Regions from separate parts of the Clostridioides sp. LIBA-2809 genome, predicted to be linked through region 1. Evidence: riboswitches for the same ligand, from Rfam matches in the RefSeq annotation. Region 1 holds a riboswitch; the other holds the start of a gene.
What was found. A riboswitch is a leader RNA that binds a small molecule or an ion and turns the genes downstream of it on or off. The one in region 1 is predicted to bind lysine.
Positions count from the first base shown of each region.

Region 2: another riboswitch for lysine. It lies ahead of ACTG44_RS17985 (aspartate-semialdehyde dehydrogenase); the one in region 1 lies ahead of ACTG44_RS08730 (Na+/H+ antiporter NhaC family protein).

Region 1 covers NZ_CP197004.1:1,822,862-1,826,877, forward strand. Annotated here, with positions in the region: gene lplA (lipoate--protein ligase) at 1-919, opposite strand, end outside; lysine riboswitch at 1,179-1,355, shown strand; gene ACTG44_RS08730 (Na+/H+ antiporter NhaC family protein) at 1,492-3,222, shown strand; tRNA gene ACTG44_RS08735 (tRNA-Leu) at 3,332-3,412, shown strand.
Region 2 covers NZ_CP197004.1:3,801,314-3,811,038, reverse strand. Annotated here, with positions in the region: gene dapA (4-hydroxy-tetrahydrodipicolinate synthase) at 1-765, opposite strand, end outside; gene ACTG44_RS17985 (aspartate-semialdehyde dehydrogenase) at 882-1,883, opposite strand; lysine riboswitch at 2,061-2,234, opposite strand; gene dapA (4-hydroxy-tetrahydrodipicolinate synthase) at 2,312-3,193, opposite strand; gene ACTG44_RS17975 (L-serine ammonia-lyase) at 3,516-4,709, shown strand; gene ACTG44_RS17970 (N-acetyldiaminopimelate deacetylase) at 4,915-6,033, shown strand; gene ACTG44_RS17965 (alpha/beta-type small acid-soluble spore protein) at 6,164-6,409, shown strand; gene ACTG44_RS17960 (class I SAM-dependent DNA methyltransferase) at 6,396-7,142, shown strand; gene tnpB (IS200/IS605 family element RNA-guided endonuclease TnpB) at 7,897-9,006, shown strand; gene hslO (Hsp33 family molecular chaperone HslO) at 9,274-9,725, shown strand, end outside.

The sequences.
Region 1 (4,016 bases):
CAATTGAATTTAAAACATTTCTTAAAGCATTTTCTTCATGCTTTGTGCCAACAAGTTTGTCTTCCACAAATGAAACATCACGTTTTCCAAAAAAATCTCCAAAAAATTTTATAGTTGTTATTATGCCTTTATCAACATTTAGATTAAACTCAACATTTCCACCAGAATATTTTAACTCATTTGAAAGAGTATATTTTGGTGAATTACCAAAGTTCCAATCCCAAGTTTCATATTTTAATTTAGTAAGTTTTTCTATTTGTTCTATGTCATACTTACTTAAACAATAATTAGTATTATCAATATTAGTTTTAGATAAATAATCCATAATTGCATCTTTAAATTCCAGTATATCCATTTTAGATTTTAGATGTTCACTTATATTAGTTACACGAGATTTTACAGATTTTATTCCCTTTCCTTCAAATTTTATAGGCTTTACTTTTAAAGCTTTTGAAAGGTCGTTTATCTCAGATGAAAATAACAACGTACCATGGTGCATTACCTTGTTTTTGTAGTTGTACTGGGCATTTCCAGAAAATTTCTTACCATCTATAAGAAGGTCATTTCTTCCAGAAAATTCAGCGTTGACATCTAATGTTTTAAGCAAGTCTATTATTGGTTGAGTGAATCTTCTGAAATCACTAAAGCTATTATTATTGCAAGCTATGAATGTAAAATTTATATTTCCTAAATCGTGAAATACAGCTCCACCACCAGATTGTCTCCTAACGACAGGTATAGAATTTTCTTTTATATATTCTAAATTTATTTCAGAAAGTGTATTTTGATTTTTTCCAACAATTATAGAAGGTTCATTCCTCCATAAAATAAATAAGTCTTCGTCAAGATTTTTAAGAAGATACTCTTCCATTGCTAAATTGAAGTAAGGGTTTGTCTTTTCATTGTAAATTAATAACATTAAAGTAATTCCTCCATATAATTGATAAAATTTTTTTGTTGGTCTTAGTACAATTAATTTTATAATTCGACAATAACTTGAAAAGTCCTTTAAATTAGAAGTTTTAAACAAGAAGATAATCGTGTGTTAATAGAAGTGTCCATTAAACAAAATCAGAATAAAATGGAATTTCATGTAAAAAATAAAAAGGATTTTTAAAAACCACCTTGCAAAGTTTAAATAAATAATATATACTCAAAATATACTTAATAAAAGTGAATAGAAGGGTAGAGGCGCAATAATCTATCAGTACTAATAATGAGTTAAGCACAGAGATTTATTAGGAAAGGAGATATTGCCGAAGTTTTATAATCGATGCTTTAAGATTATATTGCTGGGGGTACATAGAAAATATGTACAACTGTCACAGGTTTATTTGTGGTGAGCTATCATTTAAGGAATTATATTATACTTATTTTAATATTGTTGATGTATTGTAATTTTTAAGCCTTGAGTGTTTAGCACTTAAGGCTTTTTTAGTTTTATCAAATACCCTGTACAATTCACAAAACTAAAAAGAGAGGGAGATTTATATGAGAAATAAAAAAATTAATATTATTTTTCTGACGACAATTATGTTCATAATGTCAACCGTAATGGTTTTTGCGGAGGAAGATATAGACACTATTGCACTAGCTAATGCAGAAAAATTTGGAATTTTAACTTTAATACCACCATTAGTTGCTATAATACTTGCATTTATAACTAAAAACGTAATAATTTCCTTACTTATAGGAATTCTTTCTGGTAGTTTTATAATTAAAGCTAGTGGTATAAATGTGTTTGCCACACTTATACAATCATTTTTAGATTTAGTGGACAGAGCTTTGGTATCGCTATCAGACCCATGGAATGCAGGAATAATACTACAAGTTCTAGCAATTGGAGGAGTAATAAATCTTGTTGCTAAAATGGGAGGAGCTAAGGCTATAGCTGAAGCACTTGCCAAAAGAGCGAAATCAGCAAAAGGTACACAACTTATAACATGGTTTTTGGGTCTTTTAGTATTCTTTGATGATTATGCTAATTCATTAATAGTAGGTCCTATGATGAGACCTGTTGCAGATAAAATGAAAATATCAAGAGAAAAATTAGCCTTTATAATAGATGCTACAGCAGCACCAGTTGCTGGATTAGCCATAATATCTACATGGATAGGTCTTGAAGTTGGTTTAATACATGATGCTTTTGAAAGTATAAGTGTGGATGTTGATGCATTTGGTATATTTTTAAATACAATACCATTTAGATTTTATAATATATTAATATTAGCGTTTATTGTAATATCAGCATTATTATTAAAAGAATTTGGGCCAATGAGAAAGGCTGAGATAAAATCTAGAAGTAGAAAAGTTGGTACAGACCTTGATGAAGGCGTAGAAGAATTAGATGATTTAGCTCCAAAAAATGGAGTGAAATTGAGTGTGTGGAATGCTATAATTCCAATTGGAACATTAATAATAGTTGCTTTAGCATCATTCTATTATAGTGGATATACATCTATAATGGAAGGTGAAGATAAAGCTCTAATACAACTATTTACAAATTCACCATATTCTTTTGGGGCAATAAAAGAAGCATTTAGTGCATCTGATGCATCTAGAGCATTATTCCAATCTGCACTTGTTGCAAGTTTAGTTGCTATTATAATGGCTGTAGTAAAAAAGATTTTTACAGTATCAGAAGCAATTGATGTCTGGATAGATGGAATGAAAAGTTTAGTAATTACTGGTGTAATATTAATACTTGCATGGTCATTGAGTTCAGTAATAAAAGAATTAGGTACAGCTAAATTTTTAATACACTTATTATCAGGCTCACTACCTCCATTCTTATTGCCAAGTTTAATATTTGGTTTAGGAGCAATAATATCTTTTGCTACTGGAACAGCTTATGGAACTATGGGTATACTTATGCCACTTGCAATACCACTAGCATACTCATTAAACCCTGATATGTCCTATGTAATAGTAAGTACAAGTGCAGTTTTAACAGGTGCAATATTTGGAGACCATTGTTCTCCAATTTCAGATACAACAATACTTTCTTCAATGGGAGCTGGTTGTAATCACATAGACCACGTTAATACTCAAATGCCATACGCTATATTTACAGCAATAATCACTATTGTATTTGGATATATACCAGCTGGATTTGGATTACCAATATATATAGTATTACCAGTGGCTATAGCTGCGATATTTGTGGGTATTCAAATAATTGGTAAGAAAGTTGATGAAGCAGAGATAGAACTTGCAGAATAAGGATATAAATAAATTTCACCTTTTATTATCATTGTTTTGTTAGTTTTTAGATAATTTTAAAAAGTTATTGAAAATAATAGCGAAATATAGTAAAATAAAAGAGTGATAAGCGGATGTGGCGGAATTGGCAGACGCACTAGACTTAGGATCTAGCGCCATTGGCGTGGGGGTTCGACTCCCTTCATCCGCACTCTACAGTGCTTAGTTGTGCTGAAAAAAAAACTGGGGTTGCTGGCTTTCGGAGTGGGCTATCCCGTTTTTATTTTTTGAGAAATAAACCAAAATACAATATGAATATATTTCTAAAGATATTTTCTAATAAATATACAAAAGCACATTAAGTGCTTTTTTTTGTTGTCTGAAAATGTGTTTACATATAAATTTTAAGACATTTGTTAAGAATATAAAATCTATAATAACGTATTTCTAATAAACAATTTAAAGTCACAATATAATCTGTTTTTTATAAACTTATAAAAAATATATCTGTTTAATAAGTTTAATTTTATTTAAAAATGCTCTATTTCAAAATCTTATTTTTCACAAAGATAAAATTGCAAACGATTCTATTGTGTGTATGAATATATCTTTAACATAATATAGTAAATTACAATATAACTTTACTTTTAGTGTTTTGTATGACATATTAATAATAAATTAAATAAATATATTATTTTACATTAATATATAACATATATGTATAAAAGTTAATAATATAAAAGTAATATAATTGATAATAAAAACTTAACAAAAAAATTAATACATAAAAAAAAATAAATATAATGTGTTGACAT
Region 2 (9,725 bases), 2.0 Mb from region 1:
AGTCTTAACTGGTATAGGATTTACTTCTATAAATAAAGCTGCGATTAGAGCATCCATACCAAGTTGTAATTTTCTAGAACCTTCTATATCGCCTTCAAAGAATTTGGCTACTAAATCGTGAGTTTCTTGAGGGCAAACATTAGCAAGTACTGATATAACTCCTTGACCTCCTAAAGACAATAAAGGAAGTATAGTATCATCGTTACCAGAGTAGATAGCAAAGTCATCTGGTACTAAGCTAGCTATTTCTGCAACCTGTCCTAGGTCTCCACTAGCTTCTTTTACAGCAACTATATTATCTATTTTAGCAAGTTCAACTATAAGGCTAGGGCTTATATTTACACAAGTTCTTCCAGGGACATTGTAAAGTATAATTGGAAGTTTGACACTGTTAGCTATTGTTTCAAAATGACGTTTAAGTCCAGACTTATTAGCTTTATTGTAATAAGGAGTTATGATTAATAGAGCATCTACTCCTAATTTTTCAGCTTCTTGGCTTAGATTAACTGAGTGCATAGTATCATTAGAACCACTTCCAGCTATAACAGGAACTCTTTTATTAACTTTTTCTACAACATACTTAATAGTAGCAAGTTGTTCTTCATCAGTCATAGTATTAGCTTCACCAGTAGTACCACAAGATACTATAGCATCAGTACCATTAGCTATTTGGTATTCAACCAATTCGCCTAATTTGTCAAAATCAACTTTGTTATCCTTTGTAAATGGTGTAACTAGAGCAACAGCAGAACCTTTAAATATCATATAAAATCAATCCCCTCTTTTTTATTTTTGTGTTTTATATTACAGTTACTTCTAATGCTTGTTTTTGTGTTATTATTAATATTTTACAAAATTATATATTTATACAATTTTGCATATTATACTAAATCGTATGATAAAGCCATTTCAGCTATTTGAATTGCATTAGTTGCAGCACCTTTTCTTATATTATCAGCAACAACCCAAAGATTTACACCATTATCAACACTAAAGTCTCTTCTTATTCTTCCAACAAATACTTCATCTCTATTGTCAAATTCTACAGCAGTTGGATATTCATTCTTAGCAGGATTATCAACTACTACAACACCTGGAGCTTCTTCAAGTGTTTTTACCAAATCTTCTAACTCAAATGGATTGTTAAATTCAACATTTATAGATTCACTGTGACCATTTCTTACTGGAACCCTTACAGTAGTTGCAGTTATTTTTAAGTCATAGTTATCAAGTATTTTCATAGTTTCATTTACCATTTTCATTTCTTCCTTAGTATATCCATTTTCAGTAAATGAATCTATATGAGGAAGACAATTGTAAGAGATTTGATGAGGGTAGAATCCAGTAGGATTACCATTCATTCCTTGCTCTAAATCCTCAACTCCTTTAACACCAGAACCAGATACAGCTTGGTAAGTAGAGTATACTACTCTCTTAATTTTGTACTTATCATCAAGTGCTTTAAGAGGAACCATAGCTTGTATAGTAGAGCAGTTAGGATTAGCTATTATGCCTTTGTGTTCTTTTATTGCCTCTGGATTTACCTCAGGAACTACTAAAGGTACATCTGGGTCCATTCTCCAGTGACTAGAGTTATCTACTACTAAGATTCCATTTGATGCTGCTATTGGAGCATACTTTTCACTAATACTTCCTCCAGCAGAGAATAATGCTATTTGTATACCTCTATCAGTAAATGAAGTTTCCTTCAATTCTTCTACTATATATTCTTTACCACCAAATACTACTTTAGAACCAGCTGATTTAGAAGATGAGAATAAAAATAGATTTTCTATTGGAAAATTTCTTTCTTCTAATACTTTTAAAAATGTTCTACCTACCATTCCAGTAGCACCAACTATCGCTACATTTACTTTTTTCATATAAATTCACCCCAATTTTAAATTATTAAAACATTATTTTATTTGATTTTAGTTATACAAGTAAGATATGTTAATATTTTTATATATCCAAAAACTTTAATATTATATTAACAACTTTAATTATATACAAAAAACGTACAAAGGTATACTTTGTACGTCTAATTTATCACTCAAAGTAAACCCTGTAGCTCATCACTCATAATATAAGTGACAGTATTACACATGTTATGTGTAATCCCAGAAAATATAATTGCAAGAAATATTTTCTTCGGCTGTAAATCCTTTTTCCAATCATTAACGCCTGCCAGCTACTATTGGATACTCTTAGTTACAGCTACCTCTACCCTAGGTTAATAGGATATTAAAATTTGATTATTCTAATAATAATACATATTTAAGAAAAAATCAACTTATTTATATAAATATTGCTAAAATTTAAATCCAAAATTTGTCATTTCTTGTTTTAATACATTTAGATTAGTTTCTTCCATTTCAGCTAGAGGAAGTCTTAAATCTCCAACATTAAAACCTAAAATATTCATGGCAGTTTTAACTGGCACTGGATTTACTTCTATAAATAAGGCAGCAATTAAAGCATCCATATCAAGTTGTAATTTTTTTGAGCCTTCAATATCACCTTCAAAGAATTTAGTTACTAAATCATGTGTTTCTTTAGGACATATGTTAGCAAGTACAGAGATAACACCACTTCCACCTAATGATAATAGTGGTAAGATAGTATCATCGTTACCGGAGTATATAGCAAAGTCTTTAGGTACTAATTTAGCTATTTCTGCAACTTGAGCTAAATCTCCACTAGCTTCTTTTACAGCAACTATATTATCTATCTTAGCAAGTTCAGCCACAACAGATGGCTTTATATTTACTTTAGTTCTTCCAGGTACATTATATAAAATAATTGGTAACTTAACGCTATTTGCTATTGTTTCAAAGTGAAGTTTAAGACCTTTTTCATTAGTCTTATTATAGTAAGGAGTTATTATTAAAAGACCATCCACTCCTAATTTTTCAGCTTCTTGACTCATATGAACAGACAACATAGTATTGTTTGAACCAGTACCTGCTATAACAGGTATTCTTTTGTTAACTTTTTCAACTGTATATTTTATTACAGCAAAAATTTCAGATTCACTCATAGTAGTTGCCTCACCTGTTGTTCCACAAACAACTAGTGCATCTGTGTCATTCTCAATGTGGTATTCGATTAATTCACCTAATTTTTCAAAGTTGACATTATTATCCTCTGTAAATGGGGTAACTAAAGCAACAGCAGAACCTTTAAATAACATATAATCAAATCTCCTTTTTTATCTAAATTTAATTTTTTAAGTACAATAATAATTATAGTACAAATTAATTAATTTTAATAGGTATAGTTAATATCTTAACTGTTTAAATAAGATATTTATATTATATTAATATTACAAAAATTTGAAATAAATGTTTTATTCTCAAAATATGCATATTAATTTAATAAAATATACCAAAATGGAAATAAAAAATAAATTTTATGCGAATTTAATAACTAATAATTAATATATTTAGGTTATAATAAATATGTGCGTAAAATCTAATAATAAGTAATAATACGGAAAATTTAGGAGGAATAATATGGATACTTTAAAGGAACTTTTTAAAATAGGAAGTGGGCCTTCAAGTTCTCATACTATGGGGCCACAAAGAGCAGCAGAAAGATTTAAAAATGAAAACCCAGATGCAGAAAGTTTTAGAGCAATATTATATGGTAGTTTGGCAGCTACAGGAAAAGGTCACTTAACTGACTATATAATTGAAAAAACTATAGCACCTAAAAAAGTTGAAATTGTTTGGGAAGAAGATATTATAAAAGATTTTCACCCAAATGGAATGAAGTTTGAAGCTTTAGATAAAGAAGGAAATGTAACAGCTGAATGGACTGTATACTCTGTAGGTGGAGGAACTATAGCAGAAGAAGGTCAGAGAAATAGCAAAAGTAACAGTATATATCACCTAGATACTATGGATGAAATAGTAAAATGGTGTAAGGAAAATAATAAGACTTTAGTAGATTTTGTGTTGGAATGTGAACCAAAAGACATAAAAGATTATATAACAACTATAAAAGATGCTATGAGAAAATCTATTGATGATGGACTAAGCACAGATGAGATAATACCAGGTAAACTATTATTAAAAAGAAGAGCAAGTACATTTTATAATGCATACCAAAAAGATAAGAATTTCTCAACGCTTGTATACGCATATGCACTGGCAGCGTCAGAGCAAAATGCTTCTGGTAATATAATAGTTACAGCACCAACTTGTGGTTCTGCTGGTGTAATTCCAGGAATATTCTTTGCAATGCAAGATTTTTATAAGTATGATGACGAAAAAATAATCGAAGCTCTACTTGTAGCTGGGATAATAGGAAATATAATAAAGACTAATGCATCAATATCTGGAGCAGAGGTAGGGTGTCAAGGTGAGGTTGGTGCAGCTTGTTCTATGGCAGCAGCGGCAGTAGCATACTTAAAAGGTGGTACTATAGACCACATTGAATATGCTGCAGAAATAGCACTTGAACATCATCTAGGAATGACTTGTGACCCTGTATATGGATACGTTCAAATTCCATGTATAGAAAGAAATGCAATGGCAGCTCAAAGAGCTTACGATGCAGCTAATTATGCATTATTAACTGATGGCTCACATTCTGTCTCCTTAGACCAAGTTGTTGAAACAATGAAAGAAACTGGTATAGACATGATGGATAAGTATAAAGAAACTGCTAAGGGTGGACTTGCTAAACATTTCTTCTCTTGCTAAAAAATAAAATTTTTAACTAATAATTCCCCTGTTTTGATTTATGAAACAGGGGAATTATTATTAATGGTGAATTATTTAATAATGCAAAATATTTTTATATTAAATTTAATTTTTTACTTTTAATTAGTATAGTTTGTTATATAATATTTTAATTATGAGAGATATAGAAATATTTTTTAATAAATTAGAATTTGGAGGAGATTACATGAGAGAGGCATCATATTTACAAGAGCAACTTTATAAACATAGAAAGGCATTAAACCCAATCGCAGAAATTGGAAGAAAAGAATATAAGACTTCAAAGTACATAAGAGATTATCTTGACAAATTGGGAATTAAATATGAAGTTTATTTAGAAACAGGTATAGTAGGTATAATAGAAGGTAAAAGACCTAAAAAAGATATAGCTTTTAGAGCTGATATAGATGGGCTTCATAGCGAAGAGGGTGTAAAACATTTATGTGGTCATGATGGACATGCTACTATATTACTTGGGTTAATTGAGTATTTAAATGACAATAAAGAAGAGCTAAATGATAATATAGTATTCATATTCCAACCAGCAGAAGAAGGGCCAGGGGGAGCAAAAGCTTTAATAAATGAAGGTGTGCTTAGAAAATATAATGTTGATGAAATATATGGGCTTCATATATATCCAGAGTTACCTGAAGGTTATGTTGGTACAAGAGAAGGATACTTTATGGCTCAAATAGGAGATATTGATATAGAAATAGTGTCTAAAAGTGGGCACGGTGCTATGCCACAAAATGGGATTGATGGGATAGTAATAGCTTCAAACTTTATAAGTTCACTTCAAACTATAGTATCAAGAAATATAAGCCCAATAGACAATGCAGTGTTGACTATTGGTAGAATTGAAGGTGGGGCTAGAAGAAATATAATAGCTGAGAACATAAAGATGGAAGGTACTATGAGATGTTTCAGCCCAGAAGTGTATGAGAAAATGAAACTTAGAGTTAGAGAACTTGCTAGAGGGTTTGAAGTAGCTTATAACTGTAAGGTTAATATAAATATCATAGACGATTATATTGCTGTTAAAAATGACAAGGATTTATATCAAGAATTTGTATCAGCTGTTGGAAATGATACTGTTGTGGAATTGGAGCCACTTATGATATCAGAAGATTTTTCTTACTATCAAAAAGAAGTTCCAGGTTTATTTTTTATGTTAGGTTCAAAAAATGAGGAAAAAGGATTTGTAAATGGTCTTCATAATATAAACTTTAATTTTGATGAAAAGATATGTGTAAATGCACTGAATGTTTATGCAAAATTATTGAAATATAAAGAAGCTATAAATTAAGAAGTAATTTATAAATATTAAAAAGTAGAGATACTTAAATTTAAAAAGATGTGAATTGATAAATACCCCTTACATATTTGTATAAATTTCTTTTAATTGACAAAAATACAAATAAGAAGGGGTGATTTTTTTGAAAGAAAATATGCAAAGAGAAAAGAAGATAACTAATGGCAAGAATACTAAAATATTGACAAATGATGATATAATGAAATATGAGATAGCCTCAGAACTAGGTCTTATGGACAAAGTTGGAGAACGTGGATGGGCAGGTCTTACAGCTAAGGAAGCTGGAAGAATCGGAGGTATGCTTACATCACGCAAAAAGAGGCTGAAAAAGATTGTGGAGGGGCAGAATAAAAAGGATGAGTCAATATAGCGATTTTGCGTTTGTATACGATGAACTTATGAATGAAGTTGATTATGAAGGCTGGGTTAAATATATAGAAGATATAATAGATGGTGAAGGTGTAAAAGTAAAAAATATATTGGAATTGGCATGTGGTACAGGTAATCTTACAATTCCATTAACTAAAAAAGATTATGATATAGCTGGCATTGATATATCTGATGAGATGCTTAGTGTAGCAAGAGAAAAAGCAGAAAAAGAAGGCGTAGAATTGGTTTTACTTCAACAAGATATATCAGAACTAGATTTTGAAATATCTGATTTAGATTGTGTGCTTTGTGCTTGTGATGGATTCAACTATATAACCTATGATGATGATTTGGAAAATGTATTTTCAAAGACATATGAATTATTAAAAAAAGATGGAATATTTATATTTGATATAAGCTCATTTTATAAATTAGCCAATATATTAGGAAATAATATGTACGGTGAAAATAGAGAAGATATAGCCTATATGTGGCAAAATTACTTTGATGATGAAGAAAATCTAATTGAAATGGAGCTTACATTTTTTATTAAAGATGAATATGGAAAGTTTGAAAGATTTGAAGAAGTACATCAACAAAGGGCGTATACTGAAGATGAAATAGTTGATATGCTTAAAGAATCTGGGTTTAAATATATAAAATCTTATGGAGATTTTACTTTTGATGAACCTAATGAAGAAAGTCAAAGGATATTTTTTGTATGTAAAAAATAAGATATTTTTGTATGTAAAAAAATTTTGTATATATTTGTATATAGAAGATAAATATCATATAAAAATACAACAAATACAGGTTTATATATTAAAACAAATTGATGGTGTTTTATGAACTGTTACTTTTTGATTAAAAAATAGCTACGCACACTTGTGACTTTAGTCGTGAGTTAGTAGCTAAAATAGTCAGCATATAGGGAAACTTATATGTAGAGATAGGATAGAACCTATCTAATACTACTTGAATTGCTGGAAACCCCTAAAGCTAACCAAACTAAAACATAAGGATGAAATAAACCTAAGTGTGAAAGTTACGAAAGTAGAAAAAATTGGTTAGATGGTATAAGGTTAAACCCTAAGTACTTTAAAATGGGCAATCAGCAGGTAAGCTCCTAAGTAGGAGAAACTTCAACGACTATTCCTCTTGAGGGAAGTACACTACAAGCTATTGGTAGTGGAAGTGGGTAGACCTTAACGGATAATGCCGAAGGATAAGATATAGTCTGTGCTTGCATGAAAGTGTAAGAAGTTCATAAGAGAACTGCATAGGAAGTAGCGAACTTATGTGAACGACAACCTCAAAAATGATAAAAGTTAGGACTTACGGTTCTTACATATGTTATTTAAAAATAGATATAAAACCTTCGAAATAATTGTTTTAAATAATTACGTTTGTTAATATTATAATGGGTGATGAAAAATAGAAGTTATTCGGATATGTATATTAATAATCATAAAAAACAATTAAAGTGAGGTGATAGTAGTGGAAAAAGCCTATAAGTTTAGAATGTATCCAAATAAAAAACAGCAAGAGTTAATTAACAAAACTTTTGGATGTTGTAGATTTGTATATAATAAATATCTTGCTAAAAAAATAGAAGTTTATGAAAACGATAAAGAAACTTTTACTTATAAACAGTGTAGTTCTGATTTGACCAATTTAAAAAGAGAATTAAAGTGGCTTAAAGAACCTGATAAATTTTCACTACAAAACACCTTAAAAGATTTAGAAAACGCATATAAAAAATTCTTTAAAGAAAATGCAGGATTTCCTAAATTTAAATCAAAGAAAACTAATAGATTTTCATATAGAACTAACTTTACCAATGGAAATATTATGTACTTTAGTCAATATATAAAATTACCTAAACTTGGTATGGTTAAAGTAAGAGATAAACAAGTACCTCAAGGGAGAATACTTAATGCTACTGTATCCAAAGAACCAAGTGGTAAATATTATGTATCATTATGTTGTACTTATATAGATATTGAAGCATTTGAAAATACTAATAATCAGATAGGTTTAGATTTAGGAATTAAAGAGTTTTGTATCTCAAGTTGTGGAGAATTTATAGAAAATCCTAAGTATCTTCAGAAGTCATTAAATAAACTTGCTAAATTACAAAGAGAATTATCGAGAAAAACAATTGGTAGTTTAAATAGAAATAAAGCAAGGTTAAAAGTTGCAAGACTTCAAGAACATATAGCTAATCAAAGGAAGGATTTTCTACAAAAACTATCTACTAAATTAATACGAGAGAATGATATTATTTGCATAGAAGATTTACAAGTAAAGAATATGACTAGAAATCGTAAATTATCTCGCTTAATTTCTGATGTGTCATGGTCAGAATTTGTTTGTCAATTAGAATATAAGGCTAATTGGTATGGTAGACAAATTGTAAAGGTAGGTAAATTCTTTGCAAGTTCACAAATATGCAATAAATGTGGGTACAAAAACGAGGAAATTAAGGATTTAAATATAAGAGAATGGATTTGTCCTTGTTGTAATGAAACTCACGATAGAGATATAAATGCAAGTATAAATATATTAAAAGAAGGATTAAGACTAATAAGAGTTTAAAATAAATAACGTATGTAAGAACCGTAGGAACTACGGGGATAGCCTGTGGAGAATTGGTAAGACATATTTTAGTATGCAAAATTCTATGAAGCAGGAACCCTGTGACTTTAGTCATGGGAGGTTCAGAATTATAAAGTTTTATAGATTGAGAGTAAATCTAATATAGAAGAACTATTATCTAAGGTTAAAATAGGTAAGTATTTATATATTGGAATTAAAATAGCATATAGTGAAATTAGATAATTAACGAAATATGGAGGAATATAAATGAGAGATTATGTACTAAGAGCAACATCAGGAAATGGTCAAGTTAGAGCATTTGTTGCAACTACTAGAAACACCGTGGAAGAAGCTAGAAGATTACATGAAACTACAAAAGTAGCAACAGCAGCACTTGGAAGAACATTAACTGCAACATCTATAATGGGACTAATGATGAAAAATGATAGTGATAAATTGACTGTAATAATAAAAGGTGGAGGTCCAATTGGAACTATTATTGCAACAGCAGATTCTAAAGGTATGGTAAAAGGGTATGTAGGAAATCCACAAGTAGAAGTTGAAGACTATCCAAATGGTAAGTTAAATGTAGCAGCAGCAGTAGGTACAGAAGGTGTTGTAAAAGTTATTAAAGACTTAGGTCTTAGAGAGCCATATAATGGCACTTATCCATTGGTAAGTGGAGAGATTGCAGAAGACTTTACTTATTACTTTGCAGT